DNA from 3 places in the Priestia sp. YIM B13551 genome. Region 3 is predicted to be linked to each of the others. Evidence: riboswitches for the same ligand, from Rfam matches in the RefSeq annotation. Region 3 holds a riboswitch; each other region holds the start of a gene.
What was found. Region 3 has a riboswitch for ZMP and ZTP ahead of ACFX4N_RS26580 (phosphoribosylaminoimidazolecarboxamide formyltransferase). Riboswitches for the same ligand answer to the same signal wherever they lie in the genome.
Positions count from the first base shown of each region.

Region 1: linked by a shared signal. The riboswitch ahead of ACFX4N_RS18035 (glutamate/serine transporter AimA) and the one ahead of ACFX4N_RS26580 (phosphoribosylaminoimidazolecarboxamide formyltransferase) in region 3 are both predicted to bind ZMP and ZTP.
Region 2: linked by a shared signal. The riboswitch ahead of ACFX4N_RS02370 (phosphoglycerate dehydrogenase) and the one ahead of ACFX4N_RS26580 (phosphoribosylaminoimidazolecarboxamide formyltransferase) in region 3 are both predicted to bind ZMP and ZTP.

Region 1 is NZ_JBHZOX010000003.1:196,334-198,606, forward strand. It holds gene ACFX4N_RS18025 (hypothetical protein) at 1-29, shown strand, start outside; gene ACFX4N_RS18030 (cupin domain-containing protein) at 135-635, opposite strand; ZMP/ZTP riboswitch at 1,121-1,199, shown strand; gene ACFX4N_RS18035 (glutamate/serine transporter AimA) at 1,256-2,273, shown strand, end outside.
Region 2 is NZ_JBHZOX010000001.1:451,088-453,360, forward strand. It holds gene ACFX4N_RS02370 (phosphoglycerate dehydrogenase) at 1-1,107, opposite strand, end outside; ZMP/ZTP riboswitch at 1,276-1,354, opposite strand; gene htpG (molecular chaperone HtpG) at 1,565-2,273, shown strand, end outside.
Region 3 is NZ_JBHZOX010000009.1:41,359-43,631, reverse strand. It holds gene ACFX4N_RS26585 (cysteine hydrolase family protein) at 1-69, shown strand, start outside; gene ACFX4N_RS26580 (phosphoribosylaminoimidazolecarboxamide formyltransferase) at 199-1,365, opposite strand; ZMP/ZTP riboswitch at 1,414-1,492, opposite strand; gene ACFX4N_RS26575 (YitT family protein) at 1,548-2,132, opposite strand.

The DNA of each region.
Region 1 (2,273 bases), on a different contig from region 3:
GGGAAGTTTTTGTTATTTCGCTGAGATAAAGTATATTGCTATTGCATCATAAGAAAAGAATTTGTATGTTCAAATAGAGATTCATGGAAAGAATAAAACAAAGCAAATAAAAAAACTAGACAATAAGTGCTTGTCTAGTTCCACCACTCTGTCAATGGTCCTTTGTCGCCATAAACAGGATCTGTTGTAGGAATAGGTACTTGTGCAATTTCATCAAATACGTGAGGGCGATCAGTTTGTTTTCCTGTTCGTAAATTGTACTCCATGCCCTCTGGATAAGCTCCAACCACTTTAAAATCAGCAGTTGACTGCAGACGCATATGCCCTGTACCTGCAGGAAGTACGAGCACATCACCAGCATGCACCACGATATTTTCCCCCATATGTCCACCTAGTTTTAAACGCGCAGATCCGCTAATTACACCTAGTGCTTCATGAGAATTGCTGTGGTAATGGTGAAAATCATATATGCCGCCTACCCAGCTATTTTTCCAGTCGTGAGAATTAAAAATGCTCTCCACTTTCGCTTTCTTACTAATAAATACGTGTTCATACAACAAAACTGGAAGACGAGGGTGATTTGGAATGGTTCCGTCGTCATCAAAATAAAGAACTTTTACATTTGCATAATTCATAAGCATCCCTCTAACAATCTTTTTTTCGTAATTTTCCCTGTTTTTTGCTGGCGTAAACAGAGAAGTTTGCTCGAAGTACTTCATTTGTTGCGAAGTGCATGATATGTAGGTTTTAACGTTTTCCTAAAAGAAGTCTCCCACTTCAAGCGTAGCTATGTGGTGGGCAGTTCCCTTTAGTATCTTTTCTTCATATTGTATATAAGTAAAGGGTCTAGTGCAAGAATTCTATGGATATATAGCTGTTAATTCTTATTTTGTAAATGAATAATGTATATTAATATAATTTTTAGAAGGTGATCTGCTCGTGGAGTAAAAGAATCAAATAATAGAAAAAGTTAGGATTTTAGTTCTTTTTATAATTAAAAAGAGATTTTTAGAAGATTAATTCGGAATTTTACGAATAATTTATTATTTTTAGAAAAGTAATGTAAACATTTTTGTGTATTGAGTAATAGTAATGAATGTTATATACTGATAAAAAATATATTCCTATATGTGACTGGCGCAACATGGATGACCATGGGGGAGCATATAGCGTATAAGCCGCGCGCCTGGGCAAACACTTGAGAAAATTTCGCAAGTGTTTTTTTTATTTTCCTAGGGAAGAGGAGTAGATTTGGATGAGCAATATGCAAAGGAAGATGGGAACATTTGCTTTAACCATGACAGGCATAGGTTCGATTATCGGTTCAGGATGGCTGTTTGGAGCATGGAAAGCAGCTCAAATTGCGGGACCCGCGGCTATTTTTTCATGGGTTATTGGAATGGTGGTTATTTTGACCATTGCTCTATCATATGCTGAACTGGGCGCGATGTTTCCACAAGCAGGGGGGATGGTCAAATATCCTCAGTATTCACACGGATCATTTATTGGTTTTTTGGCTGCTTGGGCTAACTGGATTTCAATCGCTTCAACGATAACAGTGGAGGCTATTGCATCTGTGCAATATATGAGTACTTGGCCGTGGAAATGGGCTCGCTGGACTCATGAATTAGTAGACAATGGCATTTTAACGTCCAAGGGGTTGGCAGTTGCGTCTTTGTTATTATTCGTTTACTTTTTTGTGAACTATTGGACGGTAAATCTCTTTGCTAAAGCAAACTCATTTATTACGATTGTTAAATTAATTATTCCTGGTTTAACGGCAGGGGCTTTATTTTTTGCTGGTTTTCATAGTGGAAACTTTTCAAGTGAGCATGGGGTAGCACCTTACGGATGGGCCAGTGTTTTAACGGCAGTGGCAACATCAGGTATTGTGTTTGCATTTAATGGGTTTCAAAGTCCTGTAAATATGGCAGGAGAAGCAAAATCACCTAATAAATCGATTCCGATAGCTGTAATTGGTTCAATTTTTATTGCAGGAATTGTATACATTATATTGCAAATTGTCTTTATCGGAGCAGTAAGTCCGTCATCAATTGCTGATGGATGGAATCATTTGAATTTTAACTCTCCTTTTGCTGATTTAGCGATTGCGCTTGGAATTAACTGGCTAACAATTGTGTTATACGCAGACGCATTTGTTTCTCCTTCCGGCACAGGTGCTACATATACGGCAACTACTTCTAGAATGTTATACGGGATGCAGCAAAATGGATACTTGCCAAAGATATTTGGTACTCTTCATCCACTTTACA
Region 2 (2,273 bases), on a different contig from region 3:
GATCATTGTATACGCATATTCACCGCGGCTTCTGTTCACCATATCTGCGATGTTTAAATTGTAGTTTGAGAATACTTGCGTAAGTTGTCCTACCATATTCGGCACGTTGTGATGGAAAGCAGCTACGCGTTTTTTCCCAGTGTAAGGAAGAGATGCATTCGGGAAGTTCACTGAGTTTTTAACGTTTCCTGTTTCTAAGAAATTTTTCACTTGACGTGCTGCCATTACCGCGCAGTTTTCTTCTGATTCTTGAGTTGATGCCCCTAAATGAGGAATTGGCACAACATTTTTCATGTTCAAGACATTTTGATTTGGGAAATCTGTAATGTATCGGCCAACTTTTCCACTTTCAAGAGCAGCTTTCATATCTTCTTCGTTTACAAGCTCACCGCGTGAGAAGTTCAAGATATGAACATCTGGTTTCATGATGCTAAACGTTTCTTTATTGAAAACACCTTTTGTATCGTCCGTTAATGGAACGTGAACCGTAATATAGTCAGATGCTGCAAATAGTTCTTCTAGAGACATTGCACGCTGTACGTTGCGAGACAAATTCCAAGCTGTATTAACAGAAATGAATGGATCAAAACCAATTACGTCCATATCTAAATCAAGCGCATCGTTTGCTACAAGAGCACCAATTGCACCTAAACCAATAACGCCTAACGTTTTACCTTTGATTTCTTTTCCAACAAACTGTTTTTTGCCTGCTTCAACTAACTTAGGAATTTGATCACCTTGGCCGTCTAATCCTTTTGTCCATTCAACTCCAGCAAATAAGTTACGAGAAGAAGCCATAATTGTAGTTAAAACCATTTCTTTTACTGCGTTTGCATTAGCTCCTGGCGTATTAAATACAACGATACCTTGCTCCGTGCAAGCGTCCACTGGTATATTATTAACCCCTGCTCCAGCTCGTGCAATAGCTTTTAAATTTTGGTCAAATGCCATGCTGTGCATGTTAAAGCTACGCACGACAATCGCATCTGGGTTTTCGCTGTCATTGTCAATTTGATAACCTTCTTGATTAAAAACATTTAGACCTTTTTGTGCAATGTTGTTTAATGTTTTGATTGTTTGTACTTTTTCCAATGTTAATGTGCTCATTTTGTACTCTCCTCTGATTATCATCGTAGTTTTACATGTTTTTACCTTTGAATAAAGGAACTTCGTTTTTAATTTTTTTAAAAGTCTGGTTTTTTAGCCTACATGTCTGGTAACTTCTATATCCTCTCCCCCTAAACAGAAAGAGGTAAGAGATATGTATTAATCCCTTACCTCTGCCCAGGCGAACGGCTACGTCACTATATGCTTCCTCACGGTTATCCGCGTTTCGCCAGTCACATATAGTCTTTGAAATTAAGTATATTCTAGCAAACTCTTTCAGAACGTTCAACCTTTTTTTAAAAGTTTGCTTTTTTCAGTCTAATTTTTAATCTCTTTAGTGAATCTCCTAATATATTGACAAATACCCTAATACATGTTAAATAAGAAGAGTGATTAGCACTCTATCCACTCAAGTGCTAATTGTTTTACAAGCCCTATTTGGAAAGGAGAACTTCTTATGTCAAAAAAAGAATTCAAAGCCGAATCAAAGCGATTATTAGAGATGATGATTAATTCCATCTATTCTCAAAAAGAAGTATTTTTGAGAGAACTTCTATCAAATTCAAGCGATGCAATCGATAAAATTTATTACAAAGCTTTAACAGACGACTCCTTGCGTTTTAACAAAGAAAGCTATTACATAAAAGTAATACCAGATAAAACTAACCGTATCTTAACCATTACGGATACTGGGATTGGCATGACGCAAGAAGAGCTTGAAAGCAGCTTGGGCACAATTGCGCGAAGCGGTTCCCTTGCGTTTAAAAACGAAAATGAAACAAAGGACGGGCACACGATTATCGGCCAATTCGGCGTTGGGTTTTACGCAGCGTTTATGGTGGCAGATGTCGTAACGGTGATTAGTAAAGCGTTAGGCAGCGGTGAAGCCTATAAATGGGAATCTACTGGTGCCGATGGTTATACAATCGAACCTTGCGAAAAAGAAACGGTTGGGACTCAAATCATTTTAAAAATTAAAGAAAATACAGAAGATGAAACATATGATGAGTATCTAGAAGAGTATCGTTTAAAAGAGATCATTAAAAAGTATTCAGACTTTATCCGCTACCCGATTAAAATGGACATAACGGAAAAACGTCCTAAAGAAGGTTCTGATAACGAGCTAGAAGATTATACAGAAGAGCAAGTTATCAACAGTATGGTAC
Region 3 (2,273 bases):
AATGAGTTTGCTACAGTTTTAACCACAAAAGAATTAATCCAAAACTTAGGCGAAGAAATAAAGGCTTAATACTTTTGTTTTAACTATATACAATATACGGAGTTAGTTAACGAAACACAAATTATTGGAAAGGTCATAAAAGAGCCAGTTCCCTTATAAGGTCTTGGCTCTATTGGGCTAATATATTTAATTCATATCTCAATGATGGAATACACGTATACCTGAATGTGCCATGATCATTCCGTATTCATTTGCTGCCTGTGTAACTTGTTCATCTCGTAAAGAATTTCCTGTTTGAACCACATATTTAACGCCACTTTGAGCCGCACGATCGATATTATCACGGAAAGGTAAAAAAGCGTCGGATGCATAGGAAACGCCTTTTAAACTTTTTAGCCATTCTCGTTTTTCACTCTTACTTAGCCTAGTAGGGACTTCTTCAAAACACTGTTTCCATTGTTCATTTTCTACCTCAGTAATATCATCATTCAGCCATCCATCAATTGCATTATTCACTTCTACACGAGAAATGCCTTCTCTGAACTTCATGTTAAGAGCCCTTGGATGTTGTCTTAGCCACCAGTTGTCAGCTTTTTCAGCTGCCAACCTTGTACAATGAATACGAGACTGTTGTCCAGCACCAATTCCAATCGTTTGGCCATCTAAAGCGAAACAAATAGAGTTTGATTGTGTATATTTCAATGTAATAAGAGCAACAAGAAGGTCTCTCTTTGCATTATCAGGAATATCACATTGAGTCGTAACAATATGATTAAAAACTTCTTTCCCAATCTGTACATCATTTCTTTGTTGCTCTAGAGTAATGCCAAATACCGTTCTTTTTTCAATTGGATCAGGCACATAGTTTGGGTCAATCTCTAAAATTAGATATTTTCCTTTCTTTTTCTGTTTCAAATTCTCTAATGCTTCTTGAGTGTAGCGTGGTGCAACAATCATATCAGAAACCTCTGTTTTGAGGAGACTAGCTACAGTTATATCCACTTCATCACTAAAAGCAGCACAATCTCCAAATGAAGACATCCTATCTGTCCCACGCGCTCTTGCATAAGCAATAGCTAAAGGAGACAAATCTACGCCTTCAATAAAATAGGATTCACTAAGTGTCTTATTTAGTGGAGAGTACACAGCTGCACCTGCTGGACTTACGTGTTTAAAAGATGCAGCTGCAGGTTGACCAGTCGCCTGTCGAAGCTCTCGGACCAGTTGAAAAGCATTTAATGCATCTAGAAAGTTAATATAACTCGCCTCTCCATTTAAGATTTTAATAGGCGTGTTCTCAGCATTCTGAACTTTAGCTTTACTTTGATTTGGATTCATCCCATATCGTAAACAAATTTCATTCACTTAAAAATCTCCCTTCAAAATAAAAAAAGTATTTGAACTCATGTTCAAATACTCTGCCCAGGCGTACGGCCGTTACCTATGTGCTTCCTCATGGTTCTCCATGTTTACGCCAGTAACACATAGTCTGTTTTATAAGAAAATTTTACATAATAAAAGTAATTTTAACAATACTTTTATCCAAATTATTCTTTTTTAGTAATTAACGAAGTCGTCATTCCACCTATAAAAATTGTCGAACATGAAAAAAGAAACGTTTTAGGTCCTAACAAAGGAAGCCCTGCTGTTATGATAAAACCATCTATAATTAAAATAACCATCCCTATGTTTAAAGAAAAAGCTTTTGATATAAGTTGTGCTAGTAAATCTGTTCCTCCAGTGCTTGTCTCATATCGAAGCATAAGACCAATCCCTGTCCCAATACACACTCCTCCAAGGATTACACTAGGAAAAACAGGAAGTTGAAACTGGTCTTTAATAGGTTCTAGCCAATCAATCAATAAAGAAGAAATAACTAACCCATAAAAACTATTATAAAAATAAGTTCTTTCATAAACCCAAGCAAACCAACATAATGGAAAACCCAAAATAATCATCGTTACACCTGTAGGAAATTCAAAATAATAGTGAAGGATGAGAGCAATTCCAATTGTTCCTCCATCCAACAAATAATGAGGAACTAAAAATCCATTAATTCCTATACTTAATAATAAGCTTCCGACAAGAACAACCGGTATTTTTCGAAATATAATAATCACCTTTTTAGTCAATTTATCTCTTACTATATGTATAAGCTTTAGCTACCTGTCATGAATGTTTTTTTTATGTAAATGAATAAAAGTTTATCTTTTAAGCAAACTACTCAAGATGGATAAATTATCATACTATAGCAAACTCCTAAAAAGCAGAAA